2 regions of the Streptomyces sp. NPDC014894 genome follow, and region 1 is predicted to be linked to the other one. Evidence: riboswitches for the same ligand, from Rfam matches in the RefSeq annotation. Region 1 holds a riboswitch; the other holds the start of a gene.
What was found. A riboswitch is a leader RNA that binds a small molecule or an ion and turns the genes downstream of it on or off. The one in region 1 is predicted to bind cyclic di-AMP.

Region 1 (7,087 bases):
GCGACTACAAGGCCCCCTGGATCACCCAGGTCACCAAGGCCGCCCAGCCCGCCGAGCCGGACGCCGTCTGACCGGAGGGCCGCGCCCCTCGGCCGGGAGGTAGGTTCGAGGGGTGACCACAGAACACCCCGCCACCGGCCGCATCGTCCTGCTCACCGCCAGCCATCGCGTCGCCCCGGGGCTGCTGTCCTGGCCCGCGTGGCAGACGCTGCGCACGGCCGGGCGGGTGCTGTGCGCCGACGCCGCGCACCCCCAGCTCCCCTATCTCCGTGAGGCGGGCGTCGAGGTCGAGATCGCCGCGCCCTCCGCCCGCGAACTGGTCGACGCCTGCGCCGGGGGCGTGACCGTCGTCGTCATCGCCGCCGGCGAGGGCGACGGGCCGCTCACCGACGGGCTGGCCCGGCTCGCGGGCTCGGGCCGGGAGCGGATGCCCGACCTGGAGCTGCTGCCCGGCTCGTACGACCTCCCCGGGGCCCGGCTCCTCGATCTCGTCCAGATCATGGACCGGATCCGCGCGGAGTGCCCGTGGGCCTCCGGGCAGACCCACCAGGGCCTCGCGAAGTACGGCATCGAGGAGGCGTACGAACTGGTCGAGGCGATCGAGGACGGCGACCGCGACGAGCTGCGCGAGGAGCTGGGGGACGTTCTGCTCCAGGTCGTCTTCCACGCCCGGATCGCCGAGGAGGACGGCGAGGAGCCGTTCTCCGTCGACGATGTGGCCGGGACGATCGTGGAGAAGCTGATCCACCGGCATCCGCATGTCTTCGGCGACGCGCGGGCGGAGACGCCGGAGGAGGTGCGGGAGCAGTGGCTGCGGATGAAGGCGGTCGAGAAGGAGCGGGAGTCGGTGACGGACGGGGTGCCGCTGGGGCAGCCGGGGCTGGCGCTGGCGGCGAAGCTGGCGTTCCGGGCGCGGGCGGCGGGGCTGGAGGTGCCGCTGCCGGAGGGGGAGGGGGTGGGGTACGAGCTGCTCGCGCTGGCGGTGCGGGCCGAGGCGGCCGGCGTCGACCCGGAGGCCGCCCTTCGCGCCGCCGCCCGTGCCTACCACACCGCCATCCGCACCGCCGAACCCCACCCTTCCCCCTCCTGATCCCCCTCGCCCCACCCGTGCCACCGCCGGGCACCCTGCCCCCGACCCCCCGCGCCTCAATCGCCGGCGGGGCTGGGTTTGCTTGAGCCTTCGCGCCTCAATCGCCGGCGGGGCTGGGTTTGCTTGAGCCTTCGCGCCTCAATCGCCGGCGGGGCTGGGTCTGCCTGAGCCCCGCGCCTCAATCGCCGGCGGGGCTGGGTCTGCCTGAGCCCCCGAACCTCAATCCCGGCTGGCCAGGTTTGCCCGGCCTGTGGCGCAAGTTCCAGCCCGTCCGGCGTTTGAGGACGGACCTGTGCTGTGGGGTGCTGGCTGTCGTGGGGGCCTGTGGCCCATGTTCCAGCCCGTCCGGCGTTTGAGGACGGACCTGGTCCCGTGGGTGCGGGCCGTTGTCGGGGGCCAGCCCCCGAGCCCCCGCGCCTCAATCGCCGGCGGGGCTGGGTTTGCCTGAGCCCCGCGCCTCAATCCCGGCGGGGCCAGGTTTGCCCGGCCTGCGGCGCAAACGCCGGCGGGGCTGAGTTCGCTTGAGCCCCGCGTCGGCGAGGCCCCGCGCGGGGCGGATACGGTCGGGGGGTGAGCAGCCCCCCGCCCCCCACCCCCACCCCCACCCCAGAACTCTTCACGTGGGAGTTCGCCACCAACCCCTACCCCGCCTACGCCTGGCTCCGCACCCACGCCCCCGTCCACCGCACCCGCCTCCCCAGCGGGGTCGAGGCGTGGCTCGTGACGCGGTACGCCGACGCGCGGCAGGCGCTCGCGGATCAGCGGCTGTCGAAGAATCCGGCGCATCATGACGAGCCGGCGCACGCCAAGGGCAAAACCGGTATTCCGGGGGAGCGCAAGGCCGAGCTGATGACTCATCTGCTCAATATCGACCCCCCGGACCACACCCGGCTGCGCCGGTTGGTGTCCAAGGCATTCACTCCACGCCGAGTGGCCGAATTCGCACCCCGGGTCCAGGAGCTGACCGACACCCTCATCGACGGCTTCATCGAGCGCGGGGAGGCGGATCTGATCCATGAGTTCGCCTTTCCGCTCCCCATCTACGCCATCTGTGACCTGCTGGGCGTCCCCCGGGAGGATCAGGATGACTTCCGGGACTGGGCCGGAATGATGATTCGTCACGGCGGCGGCCCGAGAGGCGGTGTCGCGCGCTCGGTGAAGAAAATGCGCGGCTATCTCGTCGAGCTGATTCACCGTAAACGCGAGAACCTGGGCGACGATCTGATCTCCGGGCTGATCCGGGCCAGTGACCACGGCGAGCATCTCACCGAGAACGAGGCCGCCGCGATGGCCTTCATTCTTCTCTTCGCGGGCTTCGAGACCACCGTCAATCTGATCGGCAACGGCGTCTACGCGCTGCTGCGCGAACCGGCCGAGCGCGAGCGCCTCCAGGCGTCCCTGGCGGCGGGCGAGAGCGGGCTGCTGGCGACCGGACTGGAGGAGCTGCTGCGGTACGACGGGCCGGTCGAGGTGGCCACATGGCGGTTCGCCACCGAGGAACTGGTCCTCGGCGGCGAGCGGATCGCGGCGGGGGATCCGGTGCTCGTGGTGCTGGCCGCCGCGGACCGCGATCCGGAGAGATTTTCGGAACCGGACGTACTCGACCTTTCCCGGCGCGACAACCAGCACTTGGGGTACGGGCACGGCATCCACTACTGCCTCGGCGCGCCGCTCGCCCGGCTGGAGGGGCAGACGGCCATCGCCACCCTGCTCAGAAGGCTGCCGGACCTTCGGCTGGCCGCGGATCCGGCGGATCTGCGATGGCGCGGAGGGCTGATTATGCGTGGATTGCGGACCCTGCCGGTGGAGTTCACGGGGCGTTGAATTGACGGTCCGTCAGGATTGTGACTTTCGCGTGATCTCCGCTGCATCGACTTGTGACGCGTGTTCGAGTGCGGCTACGTTCACCCCGTCTCAAGCAGTCAGGCGAAAGGCAACCGTATGCTCTCCGGGAATGGGCGACATCGCCGACCCCGCCAGGTTCCGGCTCTCGTCGTCGCGGCGGGGGTGACGGGATCGGCCATCGCGATCCCCCTGCTCGGCGCGGGTTCGGCGGCCGCGGTCGAGTCCACGACATGGGACCGGGTCGCGGAGTGCGAGAGCGGCGGCGCGTGGAGCGCCGACACCGGCAACGGCTACTACGGCGGGCTCCAGTTCTCCCAGGAGACCTGGGAGGCCTTCGGCGGTACGGAGTACGCCTCCCGCGCCGACCTCGCGAGCCGCTCGCAGCAGATAGATGTGGCCGAGAAGGTACTTGCGGCACAGGGCGCGAAGGCTTGGGCCTCCTGCGCCGCGATGGCGGGTCTCACCCTCGGGGCCGACGCCGGCGGCACGGAGCCGTCCTCCTCCCCGAGCCCGGCCGAGAAGGCCGAGCGCGCGGCGAAGGAGTCGAAGGCTCCGGCCCCGGGTCCGACCCAGGGCGTGGGCAGCGGCGCGGACAGAGCCGGCGGCACCGGCCCCGGCGCCGACCGGGAGGTCGCCAAGAAGACGGAGAAGGCCGCCGAGGAGGCGGGGAAGGCCACGGAGAAGGCGGACAAGGCCACCGAGAAGGCCGAGAAGGCCGACAAGGCCGCCGAGAAGCCCGCCGGGAAGCCCGAGGGCTCCGGCAAGCACCGGGGCGAGCCCGCCGAGGAGCCGGCGACCGGCTCGAACCGTACGGACGACGCCAAGGCGGGGAACGGGTCGGACGGCGCCCCCGCCGCCGGCGGACCGCCCCGCTCCGACGGGCAGGACGAGACGGCCGTACCCGAGGACGGGACCGCGACCGGCGATCCGGTCGCCGAGCGCGAGGCGGACGCCGGACACCCCTCCCGGGGCGAGTCCCCGGCCCGTGACGCCGTCGAGAAGACGGCGGACGAGGCCGCGGAGGGCAAGGCGGAGGAGAAGGACGGCGCGTACACCGTCCGGCCCGGCGACAGCCTCTGGGCCATCGCCCAGGCGCAGAAGCTGGACGGCGGCTGGAACGCCCTCTATGAGGAGAACCGCGAGACCGTGGGCTCCGACCCCGATCTCATCCACCCGGGCCAGAACCTCGACCTCGCCTCGAAGTAGGGGCAGTTCGATGCCCTCTGTCCTAGTTTGCTCAAATGAGACAAGGGTCTCTTTGCGGTAACTGGCCCACATAGCCTTCCGGAATCTCGCATTCCAGGCCCGACCTGCGGAAACGCAAGGTACCGGAGTGGCGCGATGGGCGATTTCTCCCCGATGTTCTCCTTTGAACATCGGGGAGAGGTGCGCTTACGGTCTGAACCGCTCGCCACCGCGGGCACCACGACCGTCACGCCGAATCCTGCCGTCGGTCGGGGGAACACGACGCTCAGTGCGCCGAAGGCAGGAGCGGGGGACCCAGGTAAGCGCCGGGCGCCGGCCGTCGAATCCGACGGCGGGAACCGGCTAGGGGTGAAGTCGCGCGCAAGGACGCGTGACCGGGCAACTCACTTGGCCCGAACCCGACAGCTCACCTCGTAGGCGTCGGTGAGGAGACGTTCCATGCTGTTTTCCGGCAAGGGCAAGCACCGCCGCCCGTCCAAGGCTGTCCGTATCGTCACGTTCGCCGGTGTCACCGGTGCGGCCGTCGCCGCCCCGCTGATCGGCGCCTCCACCGCCTCCGCGGCCACCGCCGCCGAGTGGGACAAGGTCGCCCAGTGCGAGTCCGGCGGCAATTGGTCCATCAACACCGGCAACGGCTACTACGGCGGCCTCCAGTTCTCGGCCTCCACCTGGGCCGGTTACGGCGGCACCGCGTACGCCTCCACCGCCGACAAGGCGTCCAAGGCCCAGCAGATCCAGATCGCCGAGAAGGTCCTCGCCGGCCAGGGCAAGGGCGCGTGGCCGAGCTGCGGCGTCGGCCTGTCCAACGCCGCGTACGGCGGCGGCTCCGCCGAGGCGGCCCCGCAGCCGAAGACCCAGCCGAAGGCCGAGCAGGCCCCGCAGCAGCAGGCCCCGCAGCAGGCCCAGCCCGAGCAGCGCACCGAGGCCCCGACCACCCGCTCCGAGCGCACCGAGGCCCCGGCCGCCGCCCCGCAGCCCGCGCAGCAGCCGCAGTCGAAGCCCGCCGGCGGCTACCAGAAGGGCGACGGCGAGTACGAGGTCAAGGCCGGCGACACCCTCAGCACCATCGCCGCGGCCGAGAAGGTCGACGGCGGCTGGTCCAAGCTCTTCGAGCTGAACAAGGACATCGTCGACGACGCTGACGTCATCTACGTGGGCCAGCAGCTCGACCTGAGCTGACGCACCCCGCCGGCCCTCGCGGCCGGCGCCCCGGGCCGCCCCGCCCGACCGTACGACCCGAGCCGTGGCCCCGCCCCTCCGCGGGTCGCGGAACGCCCCGGTCCGCGCGCTTCCCCCGAACGCGCGGACCGGGGCTCTCTTGTGTTACCAGTCAGTAGGCAGGGTCGGTCCGTCCCCGGGAGCTGGACTTCACCCCCTTTTTCGTCCCAGGGGGCGGGCATCCGCAGGGCGGGACCCGCCCGCCGGTTAGGCTCTTGTCGCAAGGCCAAAGAGACCCTGCACTTCACGCGTCACATCCCAGAAGGAGATGCTCGTGCCGTCCATCGACGTCGTCGTAGCCCGGGAAATCCTGGACTCCCGAGGCAATCCCACGGTCGAGGTCGAGGTTGGCCTCGACGACGGCAGCACGGGTCGTGCTGCAGTGCCGTCCGGCGCCTCCACCGGTGCCTTCGAAGCCATCGAGCTTCGCGACGGCGACCAGAACCGCTACCTCGGCAAGGGCGTCGAGAAGGCCGTCCTCGCCGTCATCGAGCAGATCGGCCCCGAGCTGGTCGGCTACGACGCCACCGAGCAGCGGCTGATCGACCAGGCCATGTTCGACCTGGACGCCACCGACAACAAGGGCTCGCTCGGCGCCAACGCCATCCTCGGCGTCTCCCTCGCGGTGGCCCACGCCGCCTCCGAGGCCTCCGACCTGCCGCTCTTCCGCTACCTCGGCGGCCCGAACGCGCACCTGCTGCCCGTTCCGATGATGAACATCCTGAACGGCGGCTCGCACGCCGACTCCAATGTGGACATCCAGGAGTTCATGATCGCCCCGATCGGCGCGGAGTCCTTCTCCGAGGCGCTGCGCTGGGGCACCGAGGTCTACCACACGCTCAAGAAGGTCCTGAAGCAGAAGGGCCTGTCCACCGGCCTCGGCGACGAGGGCGGTTTCGCGCCGAACCTCGACTCCAACCGCGCCGCGCTCGACCTCATCCTCGAGGCCATCAAGGAGGCCGGCTACACCCCGGGCACCGACATCGCGCTCGCGCTCGACGTCGCCGCCTCCGAGTTCTACAAGGACGGCGTCTACGCGTTCGAGGGCAAGTCCCGCTCGGCCGCCGAGATGACCGAGTACTACGAGGAGCTGGTCGCGGCCTACCCGCTGGTCTCCATCGAGGACCCGCTCTTCGAGGACGACTGGGACGGCTGGAAGGCCCTCACCGACAAGCTGGGCTCCAAGGTCCAGATCGTCGGCGACGACCTCTTCGTCACCAACCCGGAGCGTCTGGGCCGCGGCATCGAGGAAGGCGCCGCCAACGCCCTCCTCGTCAAGGTCAACCAGATCGGCTCGCTGACCGAGACCCTGGACGCCGTCGAGCTGGCCCAGCGCAACGGCTTCAAGTGCATGATGTCCCACCGCTCCGGCGAGACCGAGGACGTCACCATCGCCGACCTGGCCGTCGCCACCAACTGCGGCCAGATCAAGACCGGCGCCCCGGCCCGCTCCGAGCGCGTCGCCAAGTACAACCAGCTGCTGCGCATCGAGGAGATCCTCGACGACGCCGCGGTGTACGCCGGGCGGAGCGCGTTCCCCCGCTTCAAGGGCTGATCCGCCCCGGGGGCCGGCGGCGGCCCCCGGGACCGGCCCGGACGGCGGGGCGGCCCGTCGTCCAGCCCCGTCGTCCACACGTCCCCGGCCGCGGTCCCGTACCGTGTCCGGGGACGTATGTACGTGAGGACCGCGCACCGAGCGGGAGCAGGGGAGGCGGAACGACATGGCCG
Region 2 (7,087 bases), on a different contig from region 1:
GGACCCGCATCGAGAACGGCTGGGCCATCCGCACCAGCGCGTCGTAGATCGACGCGTCGCCGTGCGGATGCAGCTTGCCCATGACCTCGCCCACGACCCGGGCGCACTTCACATAGCCGCGGTCGGGGCGCAGACCCATCTCGTTCATCTGATAGACGATCCGGCGCTGCACCGGCTTCATGCCGTCCCGGGCGTCGGGCAGGGCACGGGAGTAGATCACCGAGTAGGCGTACTCAAGGAAGGAGCCCTGCATCTCGTCGACGACGTCGATGTCGAGAATCCGCTCCTCGAAATCTTCGGGCGGCGGGGTTTTCGTGCTGCGGCGGGCCATCGCGGCTGCTGCTCCTTCACGTACCGGATCGGAACCTGACGCGGACCATTGTGGCCCGTCCCACTGACAACACCCGACGCGACCCGGGAACACGCGCCGGGAGGGCCCGCCCGGAGCGGGAAAGTCGGCGGCCGGAACCGGGGAACTTCGCCAGGTGTCAGCCCGCGTGCATACAGTGGCGGTGCTGGGAAAACAACACCCCACAGCATCGCGATCGAAGGGACGTACATGCCCATGGGTCACACGGCCACAGCGCAGGCCGGTTCGGGCGGCCTGACAGCGACGGAGCACCGGCTGGCCAATGGCCTGCGCGTGGTGCTCTCCGAGGACCATCTGACGCCGGTCGCCGCGGTCTGCCTCTGGTACGACGTGGGCTCGCGTCACGAGGTCAAGGGCCGTACAGGACTCGCCCACCTCTTCGAGCACCTGATGTTCCAGGGCTCCAAGCAGGTCCACGGCAACGGCCACTTCGAGCTGGTGCAGGGCGCCGGTGGTTCGCTCAACGGCACCACCAGCTTCGAGCGCACCAACTACTTCGAGACCATGCCCACCCACCAGCTGGAGCTGGCGCTCTGGCTGGAGGCCGACCGGATGGGCTCCCTCCTCGCCGCCCTCGACGACGAGTCGATGGAGAACCAGCGCGACGTGGTCAAGAACGAGCGCCGCCAGCGGTACGACAACGTCCCGTACGGCACCGCGTTCGAGAAGCTGACCGCCCTCTCCTACCCGGAGGGCCATCCGTACCACCACACGCCCATCGGCTCCATGGCCGATCTGGACGCCGCCACGCTCGACGACGCCCGCGCCTTCTTCCGCACGTACTACGCGCCGAACAACGCGGTGCTGTCGGTCGTCGGGGACATCGACCCCGAGCGGACCCTCGCCTGGGTCGAGAAGTACTTCGGCTCCATCCCCTCCCACGACGGCAAGCAGCCGCCGCGCGACGGCTCCCTGCCGGAGAACATCGGCGCGCAGCTGCGCGAGGTCGTGGAGGAGGACGTTCCGGCGCGGGCCCTGATGGCCGCCTACCGGCTGCCCCACGACGGCACCCGCGAGTGCGACGCCGTGGACCTGGCGCTCACCGTCCTCGGCGGCGGCGAGTCCTCCCGCCTCCACAACCGGCTGGTACGGCGCGACCGCACCGCCGTCGCCGCCGGATTCGGGCTGCTGCGGCTGGCCGGCGCCCCCTCGCTGGGCTGGCTGGACGTGAAGACCTCCGGCGGCGTCGAGGTGCCGCGGATCGAGTCCGCGGTCGACGAGGAGCTGGCCCGCTTCGCCGCGGAGGGCCCCACCCCGGAGGAGATGGAGCGCGCCCAGGCCCAGCTGGAGCGCGAGTGGCTGGACCGGCTCTCCACCGTCGCCGGCCGCGCCGACGAACTGTGCCGTTACGCGGTGCTCTTCGGTGACCCGCAGTTGGCGCTGACCGCGGTCGAGCGGGTCCTCGACGTCACCGCCGAGGAGGTCCGCGCGATCGCCGCCGCCCGGCTGCGCCCCGACAACAGGGCGGTGCTGGTGTACGAGCCGATCGCCGCCGACGACGAGGCGGACGAGGCCGGCGAGGCCGGGCAGACCGACGGCGGCCCGGCGGGCCCCGACACGACCGAGCGACGCGACGACGAGGAAGGGGCGCGCCAGTGACCGACACCGCCGAGCCGCTGATCAGCATGGAGTTCCACCCGCAGCCCCAGGCGGGCGAGGCCAGGCCCTGGGCGTTCCCCGCCCCCGAGCGCGGCACCCTGGACAACGGGCTGACCGTGCTGCGCTGTCACCGCCCCGGACAGCAGGTCGTCGCGGTCGAGATCTCCCTCGACGCCCCGCTCGACGCCGAGCCCGAGGGCCTCGACGGCGTCGCCACCATCATGGCGCGCGCCCTCTCCGAGGGCACCGACAAGCGCTCCGCCGAGGAGTTCGCCGCCGAGCTGGAGCGCTGCGGCGCCACGCTCGACGCGCACGCCGACCACTCCGGCGTCCGGGTCTCCCTGGAGGTCCCGGTCTCCCGGCTGCCCAAGGCGCTCGGGCTGCTCGCCGAGGCCCTGCGCGCGCCCGCCTTCCTCGACAGCGAGATCGAGCGGCTGGTGCGCAACCGGCTGGACGAGATCCCGCACGAGAGCGCCAACCCGGGCCGCCGGGCCGCCAAGGAGCTGTACCGGCAGCTCTTCCCGGCCTCCCTGCGGATGTCCCGCCCCCGGCAGGGCACCGAGGAGACCGTCGCCCGGATCGACTCCGCCGCCGTGCGCGCCTTCTTCGACGCGTACGTCCGCCCCGCCACCGCGACCGCGGTCGTCGTCGGCGATCTGACCGGGGTCGACCTCGACGCCGTGCTCGCGGAGACCCTCGGCGACTGGACGGGGAACACCGCCGCGCCGCGCCCCGTCCCGGCGGCCGTCGCCGACGACACCGGCCGGGTCGTCATCGTGGACCGCCCCGGCGCGGTGCAGACCCAGCTGCTGATCGGCCGGGTCGGCCCCGACCGCCACGACCGCGTCTGGCCCGCCCAGGTGCTCGGCGCGTACTGCCTCGGCGGCACCCTCACCTCCCGGCTCGACAAGGTGCTGCGCGAGGAGAAGGGCTACACCTACGGCGTACGCGCCTTCGGCCAGGTGCTGCGCTCCGCCCCCGACGGGACGGGCGCCTCGCTGCTCGGCATCAGCGGCTCGGTGGACACGCCGAACACCGGCCCGGCGCTGGAGGACCTCTGGACCGTGCTGCGGACCCTCGCGGCCGAGGGGCTCACCGACGCCGAGCGGGATGTCGCCGTACAGAATCTGGTGGGCGTCGCGCCGCTGAAGTACGAGATGGCCGCGTCCGTCGCGGGCACCCTCGCCGACCAGGTGGAGCAGCACCTCCCCGACGACTACCAGGCGCAGTTGTACGTACGCCTGGCGGAGACCGGCACGGTGGAGGCGACGGCGGCGGTCGTCAGCGCCTTCCCCGAGGACCGGCTGGTGACCGTGCTCGTCGGTGACGCCGCGCGGATCGCCGAGCCCGTCAAGGCGCTCGGCATCGGCGAAGTGACCGTCGTCACGGGCTGATTGAGGCGTCGAAGGGAACCCCGGCCCTCCTGAGGGCCGGGGTTCCGCCATCTGATCCTTGTATGCCCCTTTTGACGGTTCATCGCCTGGAAGCTTCCTTTCTGTCCTGTGGCATGTGCAACAAAAGACGCCGCTTGTTTGCCGATGGAAAGTCCGCGCGCATAGCGTCGGTCCGGCTGTTCGCCCGCTGTACGCCGCACCCGCGGCAAGGGCAGCCATCGCCGAATCCCCGCAGGGCGCGAGCCCGGGGAGCCGGGGACCAAGGTCCCCAGGGGTGAATCGAGCGCCTTCGCGTCCGCGCGGAGGAGCCCGTAGGAGACCTTCCTGCTCCGAACCCGTCAGCTAACCCGGTAGGCGAGAAGGAAGGAAAGGACCAGCCTCTCCATGGCGTTGACCCGCCCCACCGGGAAACACCGTGCCCCGAGCCGTATGACGCGCAGAAGCGCGAGCATCGCCGGAGTCGCCACCATCGCCACCAGCGGAGTCTGCGGAACCCTCGCCACCCCCGCGTTCGCCGCCGAGACGGCCACCACGGCGTCCATGGAGGACACCGGCACCCTGCTGATCCTCGCCGCCGACGCCGAGGCGGACTCCCTCGCCGACGAGGTCGCCGACCAGGCCGCCACCCAGCGGCGCGCCGCCGCCGCCCGGGTCGAGGCCGCCGAGGAGGCCGAGCGCAGGGCCGAGGCCCGCGCCCTGGAGATCCGCGAGGCCGAGGCCCGCGCCGAGCGCGAGGCCGAGCGCAGGCGCCTCAACTCCTTCCAGCTCCCCGTCGCCGGCTCCCACGTCTCCACCGGCTATCAGACCGGCGGCTCCCTCTGGTCCTCCGGCAGCCACTCCGGCATCGACTTCCACGCCCCCCACGGCACCCCGGTGGTCTCCGTCGGATCCGGCACCGTGGTCGAGGCCGGCTGGGGCGACGCGTACGGCTACAACGTCGTGATCCGGATGAACGACGGCACCTACACCCAGTACGCCCACCTGGCCTCGGTCGGCGTCGCCGTCGGGCAGAGCCTGGCGCCGGGCCATCGGATCGGACTCTCCGGCTCCACCGGGAACTCCACCGGACCGCACCTCCACTTCGAGGCCCGCAGCGGCGCCGAGTACGGCTCCGACGTCAACCCCCTCGCCTATCTGCGCGCCCGGGGCGTGGCCGTCTGACCCCGCGGGCGCCCCGCCCGTACCCCCGTACCTCTCCGAAGGCCCCAGCGGAAAGCCGCCGGGGCCTTCGGCGTGCCCCGGCGCACCGCCGCCGGAAGATCCCACCGGATTTCCCGGAGCCGTCGGGAATGACGGTCCGCTGCAATAGAGTCGCCGAAACGGAAGGCCCACCGGCCGCATTGCACGAGATTCCGGCGGATTACAGCGGAGGTTCGGTCATGCGCATTCCCGCGCACTCGGTACGCACGGCGATCCGCGACGACATCGTCTCCGGCGCCTTCCCGCGCGGCGCCAGACTCGCCGAGGAACAGCTCGCCCGGCGCTACGGCGTCTCCCGGATCCCGGTGCGCGAGGCCCTGCGCACCCTGGAGTCCGAGGGCTTCGTCGTCACCCGCCGGCACATCGGCGCCCAGGTCGCCGAGCCCACCGAGCAGGAGGCCGCCGATCTGCTGGAGGTACGGACCCTGCTGGAGCCGCTGGGGGCCGCCCGGGCCGCCCGCCGGCGCACCGAGGCCCACCTCAAGGTCCTGCGCGGCCTGGTACGCCTCGGCCAGGACCGGGCCCGCCGGGGCCACGGCGAGGATCTGCGGGCCCTGGGCCGCTGGTTCCACGAGACCCTCGCCCAGGCCTCCGCCAGCCCCGGGCTGATCGCGCTCCTCACCCAGCTGCGCCACAAGATCGCCTGGATGTACGCCGTCGAGCGCCAGGACCGCCCCCTGGAGTCCTGGGCCGAGCACGGCGCGATCCTGGACGCGGTGGCGCGCGGGGACGCCGAGCGCGCCCGGACCCTCACCGCCCTGCACGTCGAGCGCGGCGCCGGGGCCCACCGGCTGCGCCCGGCCGGTCCCGCCGGAATGCGCAACACGATGTGAACACGGAGCGCATCCGGAATTAACACAGAGCCGGTACAGGGGGGGGCGCGATTTACCGCGCTATATCCGGGAGGATTCTTTTCGCGCACAGCGCGCTTCTTCATGCCGGCGGGTGAAAAAGCGAAGCCGTGATGTCCCGCGTACGGGACATCACGGCTTCGCTCCGCCCTGGGACGGTCCGGGTCGGGGGTTCAGACCGTCTCGGGGAGTTCTTCGAGGCCCTCGGCGACCAGCTTGGCCAGCCGGTCCAGCGCGGCGTCCGCGCCCTCGGCCTCGGAAGCCAGCACGATCTCCTCGCCGCCCTGGGCGCCCAGACCGAGCACGGCGAGCATCGAGGCGGCGTTGACCGGACTGCCGTCGGCCTTGGCGATGGTGACCGGGACGCCGGAGGCCGTCGCGGCCCGGACGAAGATGGAGGCGGGTCGGGCGTGCAGGCCTTCGGCCCAGCCGACGTTGACGCGGCGCTCAGCCATGGTGGTGCCCTTCACAATAAATCGGTTGTCTAGACCAGCGTCCCATGGTACGGGACGCCGGCGCGGTCGTACGCTTTCGGCATGCGCAGCCGGCCGGAGCAGACCTATCCCGATCACTGGGAAGCAGACGTGGTGCTGCGCGACGGGGGCACCGCGCGCATCAGACCGATCACCACCGAGGACGCCGAGCGCCTGGTCAGCTTCTATGAACAGGTATCGGACGAGTCGAAGTACTACCGCTTCTTCGCGCCCTACCCCCATCTCTCCGCGAAGGACGTCCACCGGTTCACCCATCACGACTACGTGGACCGGGTGGGGCTGGCCGTCACGGTGGGCGGGGAGTTCATCGCGACCGTCCGCTACGACCGGATCGACGCCTCGGGCCGCCCGGCGAGCGCCCCCGCCGACCAGGCCGAGGTCGCCTTCCTCGTCCAGGACGCCCACCAGGGGCGCGGGGTCGCCTCCGCGCTCCTGGAGCACATCGCGGCGGTGGCGCGGGAGCGCGGGATCCGGCGGTTCGCGGCCGAGGTGCTGCCCGCCAACAACAAAATGATCAAGGTGTTCCGGGACGCCGGATTCACCCAGCGGCGCAGCTTCGAGGACGGCTCCGTCCATCTGACCCTCGATCTCGAACCGACCGAGAAGTCCCTCGCCGTGCAGCGCGCCCGTGAGCAGCGCGCGGAAGCGCGGTCGGTGCAGCGGCTGCTGGCCCCCGGCTCGGTGGCGGTGATCGGCGTCGGCCGGGCCCCCGGCGGAGTCGGCCGTACGGTGCTGCGCAATCTCCTCGCGGGCGGGTACACCGGCCGCGTCCACGCCGTGAACAGCGCCTTTCCGGCCGACCGGGACGAGGTCGACGGGGTGCCCGCGGTCCGGTCCGTCGGCGAGATCCTCCCGGAGCCCGGAGGCCCCGGAGGCCCCGGAGGCCCCGGAGGTCCTGGAAGTCCCGGAGGCGCGGCAGGCCCCGGAGGCGCGGGGGACGCCGGGCCGGCCGTGGACCTCGCCATCGTCGCGGTCCCCGCCGAACGGGTGCCGGAGGCGGTCGCGGACTGCGGCGAGCACGGCGTCCGCGGGCTCGTCGTGCTCTCCGCCGGATACGCGGAGAGCGGCGTCGAGGGCAGACGGCGGCAGCGGGAGCTGGTCCGCCAGGCCCGCTCGTACGGTATGCGGATCATCGGCCCGAACTCCTTCGGGATCATCTCCACCGCCGCCCCGGTGCGG

Region 2: another riboswitch for cyclic di-AMP. It lies ahead of ACF089_RS16330 (M23 family metallopeptidase); the one in region 1 lies ahead of ACF089_RS24740 (transglycosylase family protein).

What each region holds. Positions count from the first base shown of each region.
Region 1 covers NZ_JBIBWD010000010.1:252,094-259,180, forward strand. The annotation lists gene ACF089_RS24720 (SurA N-terminal domain-containing protein) at 1-71, shown strand, start outside; gene ACF089_RS24725 (nucleoside triphosphate pyrophosphohydrolase) at 113-1,090, shown strand; gene ACF089_RS24730 (cytochrome P450) at 1,661-2,914, shown strand; gene ACF089_RS24735 (transglycosylase family protein) at 3,098-4,141, shown strand; cyclic di-AMP (ydaO/yuaA leader) riboswitch at 4,403-4,576, shown strand; gene ACF089_RS24740 (transglycosylase family protein) at 4,580-5,320, shown strand; gene eno (phosphopyruvate hydratase) at 5,628-6,914, shown strand; gene ACF089_RS24750 (septum formation initiator family protein) at 7,081-7,087, shown strand, end outside.
Region 2 covers NZ_JBIBWD010000006.1:95,907-102,993, forward strand. The annotation lists gene ACF089_RS16315 (DNA topoisomerase (ATP-hydrolyzing) subunit A) at 1-331, opposite strand, end outside; gene ACF089_RS16320 (M16 family metallopeptidase) at 560-1,969, shown strand; gene ACF089_RS16325 (M16 family metallopeptidase) at 1,996-3,363, shown strand; cyclic di-AMP (ydaO/yuaA leader) riboswitch at 3,573-3,734, shown strand; gene ACF089_RS16330 (M23 family metallopeptidase) at 3,748-4,524, shown strand; gene ACF089_RS16335 (GntR family transcriptional regulator) at 4,743-5,396, shown strand; gene ACF089_RS16340 (HPr family phosphocarrier protein) at 5,588-5,869, opposite strand; gene ACF089_RS16345 (GNAT family N-acetyltransferase) at 5,951-7,087, shown strand, end outside.